DNA from 2 places in the Streptomyces fungicidicus genome. Region 2 is predicted to be linked to the other one. Evidence: riboswitches for the same ligand, from Rfam matches in the RefSeq annotation. Region 2 holds a riboswitch; the other holds the start of a gene.
The links. A riboswitch is a leader RNA that binds a small molecule or an ion and turns the genes downstream of it on or off. The one in region 2 is predicted to bind glycine.
Positions count from the first base shown of each region.

Region 1: it holds a riboswitch for glycine, as region 2 does, so the genes downstream of both, gcvT (glycine cleavage system aminomethyltransferase GcvT) here and gcvP (aminomethyl-transferring glycine dehydrogenase) in region 2, are expected to answer to the same signal.

Region 1 is NZ_CP023407.1:5,498,660-5,505,577, forward strand. Features, by position in the region: gene gcvT (glycine cleavage system aminomethyltransferase GcvT) at 1-1,094, opposite strand, end outside; glycine riboswitch at 1,179-1,310, opposite strand; glycine riboswitch at 1,311-1,411, opposite strand; gene CNQ36_RS25135 (AAA family ATPase) at 1,634-2,302, shown strand; gene CNQ36_RS25140 (enhanced serine sensitivity protein SseB) at 2,377-3,156, shown strand; gene CNQ36_RS25145 (enhanced serine sensitivity protein SseB C-terminal domain-containing protein) at 3,525-4,313, shown strand; gene CNQ36_RS25150 (ABC transporter substrate-binding protein) at 4,720-6,393, shown strand; gene CNQ36_RS25155 (ABC transporter permease) at 6,501-6,918, shown strand, end outside.
Region 2 is NZ_CP023407.1:1,204,379-1,211,296, forward strand. Features, by position in the region: gene CNQ36_RS05470 (ABC transporter ATP-binding protein) at 1-628, shown strand, start outside; gene gcvP (aminomethyl-transferring glycine dehydrogenase) at 707-3,592, opposite strand; glycine riboswitch at 3,767-3,862, opposite strand; gene CNQ36_RS05480 (PRC-barrel domain-containing protein) at 3,977-4,351, shown strand; gene CNQ36_RS05485 (DNA polymerase IV) at 4,361-5,752, opposite strand; gene CNQ36_RS05490 (MerR family transcriptional regulator) at 5,820-6,503, opposite strand; gene CNQ36_RS05495 (bifunctional nuclease family protein) at 6,695-6,918, opposite strand, start outside.

The DNA.
Region 1 (6,918 bases), 4.3 Mb from region 2:
AGCGCCACGACCTCGTACGGTTCGTGGCTGCCGCGGATGTCCACGCCGACGCCCTCGGTGCCCGGCGCCGCGTGCGCCGCGTCGACGTACGCCATCGCGATCGGCTTGCCCAGGGTGGGGGAGGGGGCGCCGGAGGTGACCTCGCCGATCACCTCGCCGCCGGCCACGACCGCGTACCCGGAGCGCGGGATCCGGCGGCCCTCGGCGACCAGGCCGACCAGGACCCGCGGGGGCTCGGAGGCGGCGCGCTCGGCGGCCTCGGCGAGCGCCGCACGGCCCACGAAGTCGCCCTCCTTCTCGAACTTCACCACCCGGCCGAGACCGGCGTCGAAGGGCGTGAGCGAGGTGCTCAGCTCGTTGCCGTACAGCGGCATGCCCGCCTCCAGGCGGAGGGTGTCCCGGCAGGACAGCCCGCAGGGGACCAGCCCGGCGCCCTCGCCCGCCTTGGTCAGCGCCTGCCACAGCTCCACCGCGTGCTCCGGCTTCACGAACAGCTCGAAGCCGTCCTCGCCGGTGTATCCCGTACGGGCGATCAGCGCGGGGACGCCGGCGACGGTGCCGGGCAGGCCGGCGTAGTACTTCAGGCCGTCCAGGTCGGCGTCGGTGAGGCTCTTCAGGATCGCCGGGGACTCGGGGCCCTGCACGGCGAGCAGCGCGTAGGCGTCGCGGTCGTCGCGGACCTCGGCGTCGAAGCCGGCCGCGCGCTCCCGCAGGGCGTCCAGCACCACCTGGGCGTTGGAGGCGTTGGCGACCACCAGGTACTCGGTGTCGCCCAGCCGGTAGACGATCAGGTCGTCCAGGATGCCGCCGTCCTCGCGGCAGATCATGGTGTAGCGGGCGCGGCCCGGCTTGACGCTGCCGATGTTGCCGACCAGGGCGTGGTCGAGGAGCGAGGCGGCCTGAGGGCCGGTGACGGCGATCTCGCCCATGTGCGAGAGGTCGAACAGGCCGGCCCTGGTGCGCACGGCGTTGTGCTCGTCGCGCTCGGAGCCGTAGCGCAGGGGCATGTCCCAGCCGGCGAAGTCGGTCATCGTCGCGCCGAGCGCGCGATGCAGTGCATCGAGCGCGGTCCGACGGGGTTCGGTGCTGCTCATCGGTCGGTCTCCCAGAGGCGATGGGGGTCCCTCCCGCGCGAGTTCACTCGGGTTCACTCGGGCGTGGGGGATGGCGAGGACAATTCCTCCCCATCTGTCATCGGAACCTGAGAGGTTCGCCATGACTGCCCACGCAGGGGACGGTCCTGGCTTGCACCTTGGGTGGAGCCGCCGGAGCACTGCCCGTGCCTTCGGCGGCCCGCTTTTCAGATGTGCCTCGCCCGCGCGGTAACGGGGCCTGAGAGATTCAAGGGAGGGACTTGCTCCTTCGGCGCCCCGGCGGCAACAGGTGCCGGGGACTCTCCCGCGCGGATTCAAACGGCCGGTATGCAGTTGGCGCGCACATCATTGCACGCATTGTCCGGGTGCGGCAGGGGGACCCTTCTCAGGGGGTGCACGGGAGGTACGGGCACGGTCACAGGGGGCTGTGACAGGCCTGTTTCAGGAAACGGACGGAATCGCGAGACCCCGGCATTACCTTCTCTTTACACTCGGCGGGGATCGGTATCCGTACCTGGCCCCAGGGGAGGACGATCACGGTGAACAGGACCACGGCGTGCGCCACCACCACGGGCGTCGCGCTGCCTCAGCAACCGGCCGCTCAGGCCAGGGAGGCCCGCGGCGCGCTGCCGGCGCCCGTCGTCCGCGATCTGCGCGCGCGGGACGGCCGCAGCCCGCGCGCCCTGCTCTTCGGGCCCCGCGACCTCGTCGTGGTCACCGGCCTGCCCGGCAGCGGCAAGTCCACGCTGATGCGGCGCGCGGTGCGCGGCGCCCGCGTCGACTCCCAGGACACCCGCGACCGCTGGGACGGCCGGATGCCGCGCCTGCTGCCGTACGCGGTCTACCGCCCGCTGGTCCGCCTCGCCCACTACGCCGGGCTGCGCCGCACCCTGCGCTCCGGCGGACCGGTCGTGGTGCACGACTGCGGCACGCAGGCCTGGGTGCGCCGCTGGCTGGCCCGCGAGGCGCGCCGCCGGGACGCGAGCCTGCATCTGCTGCTGCTGGACGTCACCCCGCAACAGGCCCTGGCCGGCCAGCGGGCACGCGGACGCGGGGTCTCCCGGTACGCGTTCCTGCGCCACCGCGCGGCGAGCGACCGGCTGCTGCACGCGGTGGAGCGCGGCGGACTGCCGGCGGGCTGCGGATCGGCGGTCCTCATCGACCGGGAGGCGGCGGACGCCCTGCGCCGGATCGGCTTCACGGGCTGACCGGATAGCCTTTCCAGCCACAGCAGTGGTTAGTGGTGAGTGGTCAGTGGTCACAGGCAGCAGGCGGTAGGCAGATGGACTTCCCGGCGGACTTCCCCGCGCAGGCACACCCCCATCCGCACGGTGGATGGCCCGGCAACGAACTGGAGGAGGTGCTCTCCGCCTCCCTCGGCGTCCCCTCGGCGGGCGGCCGGATCGTCGAGGTGCTGGGCCGCAGCTTCGTCTGGGTCCCGCTGCCCAACGGCGGAGGTCCGCACAGCGGTCCGCTGGACCTGCCCACGATGGAGCTCGACGGCCAGGCCTTCGTCCCCGTCTTCACCTCCGAGGAGCAGTTCCGCCAGGTCGTCGGCGCCCACATGTCGTACACGATCGCGCCCGCCGTGGAGTTCGCCCGCGGTCTGCCGCCGCAGGCCGGCATCGTGGTGAACCCCGGCGGAGTGGTCGGCATCCCGCTGCCGCCGGCGGCCGTGGCCGAACTGTGCCGGGCCGGCCGCACCATGCTGGACGGCCCGGCGGGCGGCGGCCGGGTCCGGCTGTTCGAACCCGACTGGCAGCAGGACCCGGTGGACTTCCTCGCGGCGGCCTCGGCGGAGTTCGCGGACATCGGCGTGGTGACCACCGCCCGGCGCTGCCTCGCCGCGATCGAGACGGCCGAGCCGGTCCTCTTCGTCGGCGTGGAACTCTCCGAATGGGAGGGCGACGCCCGCACCCTCCCCCTGGACGCCCTCTCCCGTGCCCTCGGCCGCACCCCCGCCCCCTGGCCGGTCAACCTCATCGTCCTGGACATAGCCCAGGACCCCGTCGGCGACTGGCTCCGCACCAAGGTCCCCCCCTTCTACCAACGCCAGCCGTAACCCCCCCCGGAGGGGCGCGGGGCCACACCGATACACGGCTCCACTCGGAGACCCCCCTAGGGGCGCGGGGAACTGCGCGACAAGCCCCGACGCACCCGCACCCGCTTCCCCACTCGCGCCCCCGGTGGGGGCCTCCGCGGCGGTCACGACACGACACGAGCGCGACAGAAACCCCCTCAGGGGCGCGGGGCCGTACCGATATGCGGCTCCGCCGCGCGGGCGCGACAAGCCACAACCGACCCGCACCCGCCGGACCTCTCGCGCCCCCCGGCGGGGGCAACGGCGGCCGGTCGCCGCAAGGCAGACCGCCGCACCGCGTCGGCTTAAGCTAGGTTCATCCGCTGGCGAGGTACGGAGGGGCGATACAAGTGAGCGCTGGCACCGCGGCGGCCGGACAGGTCGAGCACATGCTGCGCCAGGTGACGCCCGGGCGTTACGACGCGTACGAGGCGTTGCTGCGCGCGCTCGCGACCCCCTCGTCCGGCCAGATCTGGATGCTGCTCTGGAACGGCCAGGCCGGCTCCCCGGACGCCCAGTACGGGAACATGGAGGTCGACGGCCTCGGTTACGCCCCCTGCGTGACCTCCGCCCAGGAGCTCTCCGCCAGCGGCTGGAACCGGTCGTACGAGGTGGTCGACGGCCTCGAGGTGGCCCGCGCCCTCTACCCCGACCACTACGGTCTCTGGCTGAACCCGCACGCGCCCGGCGGCGGCGTCGGCATCCCCTGGCTGGACCTGCGCCGCATCGCCGGCGGCCTGGACCGCCGGCCCGCCGGACCGCTGCGGCTGTCCGAACCGGCCATCGAGATCCCTCAGTTCTACGCCCTCCTCGCGCAGAACGCGCACCGCACCCCGGCCGTCCGCGCGCTGCGCCGCGCCTGGGTGCAGCCCGCCCTGGGCGCCCCCTACCTCGCCATCGGCCTGGACGTGTACGACACCTCCCCGCCGGCCGTGGACGCCGTACGGGCGATGATGCAGCAGTCCCTCGGTGCGGTCCCGGACGGGCTGCCGGTGTCGACCGTCGCCATGTCCGACGAGCACGACCCGGTCGCGATGTGGCTGCGCGCCAACGGCCGCCCCTTCTACGACCGCGAGGCGCACGGCGCCGTGCCGCCTCCCGCGTCCGCCTACGGCTACCCGCCCGCGCAGCGGGGCTGACCGGGCCCTTCCGTCCCGTCTGACGAGGCGTCACTGTCCACCAGGTGGACAGCGGACGCCGACCCGCGGCGCCCGCCCGCCGTCCGCGCCCCTCGCCGACCGACGCTGATTTCACGTCAGATTTTCGGCCATGCGCGCTCAGCGATCACCCGTTGACCGCCTGTCACCTGCGGTTTCACCCGTTCTTCACGTCATCCGACGTCACCCGGCGGGTCGTTGGGAGGGTGCCGATTGTGTCCGGAGGGTTAAATCCCGGCGGGAGGATGCCTGAACCGTCCCTTATGTCAACTGTTCAGATCTCAGGTAGGTATCACCGCTATCCGGACTGTTCCTGACCGACTGAGAACGTCTGTAGTGTTCGGCCGGTCAAGATGCATCCACATAGCGGACCCGGAGTGGCCCCAGTATGCGCATATTCAAGTCCCGAGGCGCTCGGGCGATCACGGCCGCGGTGGCGGTCGGTCTGATCGCTACGGGCTGCTCCAGTGAACGGGACGCTGACAACGAAGGCAGCGGCGGCAAGAAGGACACCTTCGTCTTCGCCGGTGCAGGTGACCCGGGTTCTCTGGACCCTGCCCTCGCGAGCGACGGTGAAACCTTCCGTGTGACGCGCCAGGCGTTCGAGGCCCTGCTCGAGCACGAGTCGGGCGGCACCAAGCTGGTCGGCGGTCTCGCCGAGACCTGGTCGAGCAACGACGAGGGTACCGTCTGGACCTTCAACCTCCGCAAGGGCGTGAAGTTCCACGACGGCGAGGCGTTCAACGCCGCGGCGGTCTGTGCCAACTACGACCACTGGTTCAACTGGAAGGGCACCTACCAGTCCAGCGCGGTCTCGTACTACTGGCAGACCATCATGGGCGGCTTCGCGAAGAACGAGGACAAGGAGACGCCCGAGGCGAACTACAAGTCCTGCACCGCGAAGGACGACAACACCGCCGTCATCGAGGTCAAGAAGCCCTCCGCGAACCTCCCCGGCGGCTTCTCCCTGCAGGCCCTTGCGATCCACTCGCCGAAGGCCCTCAAGGCGTACGAGAAGGAAGAGGCGACCGCCAAGGGCGACGCCATCACGTACCCCAAGTACAGCCAGGAGGCCGGCACGGTCGCCGGTACCGGCCCGTACAAGATCACGAAGTGGAACAAGGGCAACAAGGAAGTCAGCCTGACCCGCTTCGACGACTACTGGGGCGACAAGGCCAAGATCAAGAACCTGGTCTTCCGCACCATCGACACCGAAGAGGGCCGCCGCCAGGCGCTCCAGGCCGGTGACATCGACGGCTACGACCTCGTCGCTCCGGCCGACGTCAAGACCCTCGAGGACCAGGGCTACGTCGTCCCGACCCGTGGCGTCTTCAACCTCTTCTACGTGGGCATGAGCCAGGGCGCCAACAAGGCGCTCAAGAAGAAGGACGTCCGCCAGGCGATCGCGCAGGCGATCGACAAGGAGAACCTGGTCAAGACCCAGCTGCCCGAGGGCGGCAAGGTCGCCGACCAGTTCATGCCGGACACCATCGCGGGCTACTCCAAGAACGTCGAGAAGTACCCGTACGACACCGCCGCCTCGAAGGACCTCCTCAAGAAGGCCGGTGAGGAGAAGCTCGAGATCGAGTTCTGCTACCCGACCGAGGTCACCCGCCCGTACATGCCTGCCCCGCAGGACCTGTTCGAGCTGATGAAGGCCGACCTGGAGAAGGCCGGCATCAAGGTCAAGCCGAAGGCCATGAAGTGGGCCCCGGACTACATCGACGCCACCGAGGCGGGCTCCTGCGCCCTGCACATGCTCGGCTGGACCGGTGACTTCAACGACGGCTACAACTTCATCGGCACCTGGTTCGCCGGGTACGACAAGCAGTGGGGCTTCAAGGACAAGAAGGTCTTCGACGCCGTGAACGCCGGCTCGGAGATGGGCAAGGCCGAGGAGCGCACCGCCGCGTACGAGAAGGCCAACGAGGTCATCATGGACTACCTCCCGGGTGTCCCGATCTCGTCCTCCCCGCCGGCCATCGCCTTCGCCAAGAACGTGAACCCGCCGAACGTCTCCCCGCTGACGCAGGAAGTCTTCTCCGAGACGTCCTTCAAGTAGGCGAACAGCGGTAGAACACCAAAACGGGGGGTCCGCCCGGTCGTCGCAACTCGGCGACCGGGCGGGTCCATTCATGTAAGAAACCACGCAAGAAAGGGGCATGCGGGGTGCTGCGTCTCGTCGTACGAAGACTGCTCCAGCTCATACCCACGCTGCTCGGCCTGTCGGTTCTGCTCTTCCTGTGGCTCGACCGTCTGCCCGGTGGACCCGCCTCAGCGATCCTGGGGGAGAAGGCCACCGAGGCCGAAGTGGTGCGGATCAACCGCGCGCTCGGGCTGGACCAGCCCGTCTACGTCCAGTACTGGCGTTTCCTGAAGCGCATCGCCGAACTCGACCTGGGCACCTCCACCCAGACCGGGCAGCCGGTGTGGGACGAGTTCGTCCTGCGCTTCCCCGCGACCGTGGAACTGTCCCTGCTCGCGATCCTCATCGCCGTGGTCGTCGGCGTCCCGCTCGGCTACTTCGCGGCCCGCAACCGCGGTGGCTGGCTCGACGTCACGTCGGTCTCCGGCTCGCTCGTCGGCA
Region 2 (6,918 bases):
CGTGGCCGTCGCCCGCGCCCTCGCCACGCACCCCCGGCTGCTGCTCCTGGACGAGCCGCTCGCGGCGCTGGACGCCCGCACCCGGCTGGAGGTGCGCGCGCAGCTCCGCCGCCATCTGGCCGCGTTCGAGGCCGTCGCCGTCCTGGTCACGCACGACCCGCTGGACGCCATGGTGCTGGCCGACCGGCTGGTCGTCGTGGAGGGGGGCCGGATCGTGCAGGAGGGCAGCCCGTCCGAGATCGCCCGTCACCCGCGCACCGAGTACATCGCCCAGCTCGTCGGCCTGAACCTGTACCGGGGGCAGGCCGAGGGCCACACGGTGCGGCTCGCCGCGGGCCCCGCCGTCAGCACCACGGAGGGCCTCTCCGGCCCCGTCTTCGTGGCGTTCCCGCCCGGCGCGGTGACCCTGTACCGGGCACGGCCCACCGGCTCCAGCGCCCGCAACCTCTGGCACTGCGAGGTCGCCGGGCTGGAGACCCACGGGGACCAGATCCGCGTGGAACTGACCGGGGAGCTGGCGCTGGCCGCCGACCTCACCACGGTCGCCGCGGCCGAACTGGACCTCCATCCGGGCGCCCCGGTGTGGGCGGCGGTCAAGGCGGCCCAGACGCACGCCTACCCGGCGTAGCCCGGGCACCGCGGTTCCCGGCACCGCACACGCCGGAGGGCCCCCGCTCGACCGAGCGGGGGCCCTTCGGCGTGAGTGTCAGTCCTCGTACGCGTCCAGCGGCGGGCAGGAGCAGACCAGGTTGCGGTCGCCGAAGGCCTGGTCGATGCGGCGCACCGGCGGCCAGTACTTGTCGGCGGCGCTCACCCCGGCCGGGAAGACGGCCTCCTCGCGGCTGTAGGCGTGCTCCCACTCCCCGCCGAGGGCGGCGGCGGTGTGCGGGGCGTTGCGCAGCGGGTTGTCCTCCGCGGGCCACTCGCCCGAACCGACCTTCTCGATCTCCGCACGGATCGCGATCATCGTCTCGCAGAACCGGTCGAGCTCGGACAGGTCCTCGGACTCGGTGGGCTCGATCATCAGCGTGCCGGCCACCGGGAACGACATCGTCGGCGCGTGGAAGCCGTAGTCGATCAGCCGCTTGGCGACGTCGTCGACGCTGACACCGGTCGCCTTGGTGAGCGGGCGCAGGTCGATGATGCACTCGTGCGCGACCAGCCCGCCGGGGCCGGTGTAGAGCACCGGGAAGTGCGGCTCGAGGCGCTTGGCGATGTAGTTGGCGCTGAGCACGGCCACCTGCGTGGCCCGCTTGAGCCCCTCGCCGCCCATGAGACGGACGTACGCCCAGGAGATGGGCAGGATGCCCGCCGAGCCCCACGGCGCCGCCGAGATGGGCCCCACGCCCGTCTCCGGACCGGCCTCCGGCTGGAGCGGGTGGTTCGGCAGGTACGGGGCCAGGTGCGCCCGCACGCCGACCGGGCCGACGCCGGGACCGCCGCCGCCGTGCGGGATGCAGAAGGTCTTGTGCAGGTTCAGGTGCGAGACGTCGCCGCCGAAGTGACCCGGCTTGGCGAGACCCACCAGGGCGTTGAGGTTGGCGCCGTCCACGTACACCTGACCGCCGGCCTCGTGCACCTCGGCGCAGATGTCGGCGACGTGCTCCTCGAACACACCGTGCGTCGAGGGGTACGTGATCATCAGCACCGCGAGCTGGTCGCGGTACTGCCCGATCTTGGCCCGCAGGTCCGCGACGTCGACCTCGCCGTCGTCGGAGGTCCTGACCACGACGACCTTCATCCCGGCCATCACGGCGCTGGCGGCGTTGGTGCCGTGCGCGGACGACGGGATCAGGCAGACGGTGCGCTGCTCGTCGCCGTTGGCCCGGTGGTAGCCGCGGACGGCGAGCAGTCCGGCCAGCTCGCCCTGGGAGCCGGCGTTGGGCTGGAGGGACACCTTGTCGTAACCGGTGACCTCGGCGAGACGCTCCTCCAGCTCGTGGATGAGCGTGAGGTAGCCCCCCGCCTGCTCGGCGGGCACGAAGGGGTGCAGCTGCCCGAACTCGGGCCAGGTGACCGGCTCCATCTCGGTGGTCGCGTTGAGCTTCATGGTGCAGGAGCCCAGCGGGATCATGCCGCGGTCGAGCGCGTAGTCGCGGTCGGCGAGCCGGCGCAGGTAGCGCAGCATGGCGGTCTCGGAGCGGTGCTGCTGGAAGACGGGGTGCGTCAGGTACTCGTCGTCGCGCAGCAGGGCGTCCGGCAGCGTGTCCCGCGCGGTCGCGTCCAGGGCCTCGGTGTCGCCCTCCACGCCGAAGGCGCTCCACACGGCGGTCAGCTGGGCCCGGGTGGTGGTCTCGTCGCAGGCGAGGGAGACGTGGTCGGCGTCGACGAGACGCAGGTTGACCCCGTTGTCGCGGGCGGCGGCGGCGACCTCGGCGGCCCGCCCGGCGACGCGCACCGTCAGCGTGTCGAAGTAGGAGCCGTGCACGATCTCGGCTCCGCCGGCCCGCAGCCCCTCGGCGAGCACGGTGGCGTACCGGTGGGTGCGCCGCGCGATCAGCCGCAGCCCCTCCGGGCCGTGGTAGACGGCGTACATGCCGGCCATGACGGCGAGCAGCACCTGGGCGGTGCAGATGTTGCTGGTGGCCTTCTCGCGGCGGATGTGCTGCTCACGGGTCTGCAGGGCGAGGCGGTACGCCTTGTGCCCGTCCGCGTCGACGGAGACGCCGACGAGCCGGCCGGGCAGGCTGCGCGCCATCTTCTCCTGCACGGCCATGTAGCCGGCGTGCGGTCCGCCGAAGCCCATCGGCACACCGAAGCGCTGGGTGGTGCCGACCGCGATGTCCGCGCCCAGCTCACCGGGCGACTTCAGCAGGGTGAGGGCGAGCAGGTCGGCGGCGACGGTGACGAGCGCGCCGAGCCCGTGCGCCTGGTCGATGACCGGCTTGATGTCGCGTACGGCGCCGGAGGCACCCGGGTACTGGATGAGTACGCCGTTGATCTCGCGCTCGGCGAGCGCGGCGGGGATGCCGTCGCTCAGGTCGGCGACGACGACCTCGACGCCGGTCGGCTCGGCGCGGGTCTCGATCACGGCGATCGTCTGCGGAAGGGCGTCCGCGTCGACCAGGAAGAGGCCCTTCTTGTTCTTGCCCATGCGCCGCGACAGGGCCATCGCCTCGGCGGCGGCGGTGCCCTCGTCGAGCAGGGAGGCGCCGGACGTGGGCAGTCCGGTGAGCTCGGCGACCACGGTCTGGAAGTTCAGCAGCGCCTCGAGCCGGCCCTGCGAGATCTCCGGCTGGTACGGCGTGTAGGCCGTGTACCAGGCGGGGTTCTCCATCACGTTGCGCAGGATGACCGGCGGGGTGAAGGTGCCGTAGTAGCCGAGCCCGATCATGGAGCCCAGCACCTCGTTGCGGTCGGCCAGCGACCGCAGCTCGGCCAGCACCTCGGCCTCGCTCCGGGCACCCGGCAGGTCCAGCGCGTCGGCGTTCTTGATCACATCCGGCACCGCGGCGGCCGTCAGCTCGTCCAGCGAGCCGTAGCCGACCTGCGCGAGCATCTTGGCCCGTGCCTCGTGGTCGGGGCCGATGTGGCGCTGCTCGAAGGGGATTCCCTGTTCGAGTTCGGAGAGCGGAGTACGAGGGGCGGTCATTGAGGAGGCCTCCTGGTCCGACGACCTTCGAGGGGCACCACGGCGCGGGTGCCCGGACGGCCTCCCCCTCTGTCATCTCAACCTGAGAGCTTCACCGGATCGCCCGAAGACGCCCGGCTTTCACCGTCGGTGAGAGCGGAAGCCGTCGACACCCGCCCTGCTTTCCAGAGTGACCTCGTCCGCGCGGTACGTGTGCCTGAGAGATTCCGGGGAGGATTTGCTCCTTCGGCGCCCCCGGTGGTGTCCGGGGGACTCTCCCGCGCGGGGTCAGCAGCCGTTTGCCAGCGTACCAGCGAGCACCGGGCCCGGACCTTCGAGTGGCCGCTCCGCCGATTGTGCCGTTCTGTAGTGCTTACGGATGAGTTTGCGAGCAGTGGAGGGCCTGTGCAGACCGACATCGATCCGCGTCACCTGATCGGCCGCAAGGCGTTCGACCGCAACGGCACCCGGATCGGCACGATCGACGAGGTCTACCTCGACGACGCCACCGGTGTGCCGGAGTGGGCGGCCATACGCACCGGCCTGTTCAGCAGGGACGCCTTCGTCCCCCTGGAGCCGAGCGAGATCGTCGACGGCGCCCTCCAGGTGCCCTTCGAACGCGCCCTCATCAAGGACGCACCCGACTTCGGCGTGGGCCGCCATCTCTCCCCCGAGCAGGAGCTCCAGCTCTACCACCACTACGGCCTCGACATCTCCGCCCCTCCGCCCCTGCCGGACCGCGACTTCGGCAGGCTCGCCGGCCACGACAAGCAGGCCTGAGCCGCCCGCTCAGGAGCTCTCCGCGTCCGCCCCTCCGCCGGCGCCCACGTCCTCCTTCTCCCCGGGCACGCGCGGGACCAGCGGCAGCGGCTCCGCCGGCTCGAGGGCCGGGTCGCCGACACGGAACGTCCGCACCCGGCCCGGCTCGGAGAGGGGCGTCTCGAAGCGCACGGTGACCCGGCCCAGCCCGCTTCCCTGCACCCATCCGTGCCCGTACACGGAGTGCCGCACGTCGTGACCGGCAGGCCAGCGCCGCTCGGCGGGGGCCTCCCGCTCCGGCGTGTGCGCCGTTTCGTCCTCCTCGTACGGGGTGTCGCCCGCGTCCCTCCCCGCGGCCTGCGCGAACAGGTCCTCCTGTGTGTAGTCGGCCAGTCCGCTGACCCCCACTCCCAGCAGTCGTACGCCGCCCGTGGTGTCGACGGAGTCCAGCAGCCGCCCCGCCGCCTCCCGCACCACCGCCGGATCGTCCGTGGGGCCGCGCAGCGTCTCGGACCGGGTGAGGGTGGAGAAGTCGTACCGGCGCACCTTCAGCACGATGGTCCGCCCCGACAGCCCCGCCGCCCGCAGTCTGCGCACACACCGGTCGGCGAGCCGCCGCACCTCCGTCCCGACCCGCACCCGGTCGTGGATGTCCACGTCGTACGTGTCCTCGACGGACACCGACTTCGTCTCCCGCTCGGCCACCACGGGCCGCTCGTCCCTGGCCAGGGCCATCGCGAAGAGGGCGTGCCCGTGGGCCTTGCCCAGCAGCCGTACGAGCTCGTCCTCCCCCGCCTCCGCGAGCTCCCCGACCGTGTGGATGCCGGCCCGGCGCAGATGGTCGCCGGTCGCCGGGCCCACGCCGGGCAGGGTGCGGACGGTCAGCGGCTCCAGCAGGGCGCGCTCCGTGCCCGGCTCGATCAGCACCAGCCCGTCGGGCTTGGCCTGCTCGGAGGCGATCTTCGCGAGCATCTTGGAGGCCGCGAGCCCCACCGAACCGGTGAGCCCCGTGACCGCTCGTATGTCCGCGCGCAGCTTCTGCCCGGCCAGCCTGGCCGAGCGCTCGTCCCAGGCCGTGCCGCCGGCCTCCAGGTCCACGAACGCCTCGTCCAGGCTGAGCGGCTCCACCAGGGGGGACAGCGCCGCCAGCAGCGCCATCACCTGCTCGCTGACGGAGCGGTAAAGGGCGAACCGGGGCACCAGGTAGGCGGCGTTCGGCGCGAGCCGCCGGGCCTGCGCCATGGGCATCGCCGAGTGGACCCCGAAGATCCGCGCCTCGTAGGAGGCGGTCGCCACCACGCCGCGCGGGCCGAGCCCGCCCACCACGACCGCCTTGCCGCGCAGGCTCGGCTTGGACGCCTGCTCCACCGAGGCGAAGAAGGCATCCATGTCGAGATGCAGGATGGTGGGCGCGGATCTCACGTCTCCGATGCTGCCCTACGCCACTGACAATGCGGGCGTCACAGCCCCCGGGAGGCCCCGGACGCCCTCAGACCGCCTTGTTCCGCCGCCTCGCGAGCTCGTCCATCGGGTTGTGCCCGATCAGGGTCTCCCCGGTGTCGACGCGCTCTCCGTGCAGCTGTGACAGCGCGCTCTCGACGTCCCGCCACACCACGCCCACGGCGATGCCGAAGACGCCCTGGCCGCCCTGGAGCAGGGCGTGCACCTCGTCGGGCGAGGTGCACTCGTAGACCGTGGCCCCGTCGCTCATCAGCGTCATGCGCTCCAGATCACTGAAGCCGCACTCGCGCAGATGCCGTACCGCGGTGCGGATGTTCTGCAGGGAGACGCCGGTGTCGAGGAACCTCTTGACGATCTTCAGCACGACGACGTCGCGGAAGCTGTACAGCCGCTGGGTGCCCGATCCGTGGGCGGGCCGCACGCTCGGCTCGACCAGCCCGGTGCGGGCCCAGTAGTCGAGCTGCCGGTAGGTGATGCCCGCGGCGGCACAGGCCGTGGGCCCCCGGTAGCCGATCTGCTCGGACGCCATGGACGCCGCCCCTCCGCTGCTCGGCACAGCCGTCGGTCGCTGCGGAGCCTGCTCGGTCACGCCGCCGTACGGGGGATGTCCCTCGCTCGAACGGAGCCGCGAGCTCTGGGGAGGATACGGCCCGTTCGCCCCGAAACCGCGCTCGGGGGCGCCCCCCGCCGTACCGTCGCCGCTGTTTCTCACGCCGACCTCCGTCCTTGACCTGCCTCCTCGACGGTAGGCAGTCACCAAGGGTGCGTCAACGATCGCCACACTCGGCACGCCGAGTGATAATCACCCTAAGAGTGGTTTCCCGTGCCCCACCGCGGGGAAAGGCTAGCCGAATGCTCTCGGCACGGGCCCCGCCGGCCGACCGGCGGGGGCGGAGACCACCCTCACTGGTTGCTGGTTCCGAAGTCCTCCGGCGAGATCTGGTCGAGGAACTCGCGGAACTTCTCCACCTCGTCCTCCTGCTCGTCGGGAATGGCGATCCCGGCGTCGTCGAGCACCGTGTCACTGCCGTAGATCGGCGTACCGGTCCGCAGGGCCAGTGCTATGGCGTCGGAGGGACGGGCGCTCACCTCGACTCCGCTGGCGAACACCAGCTCCGCGTAGAACA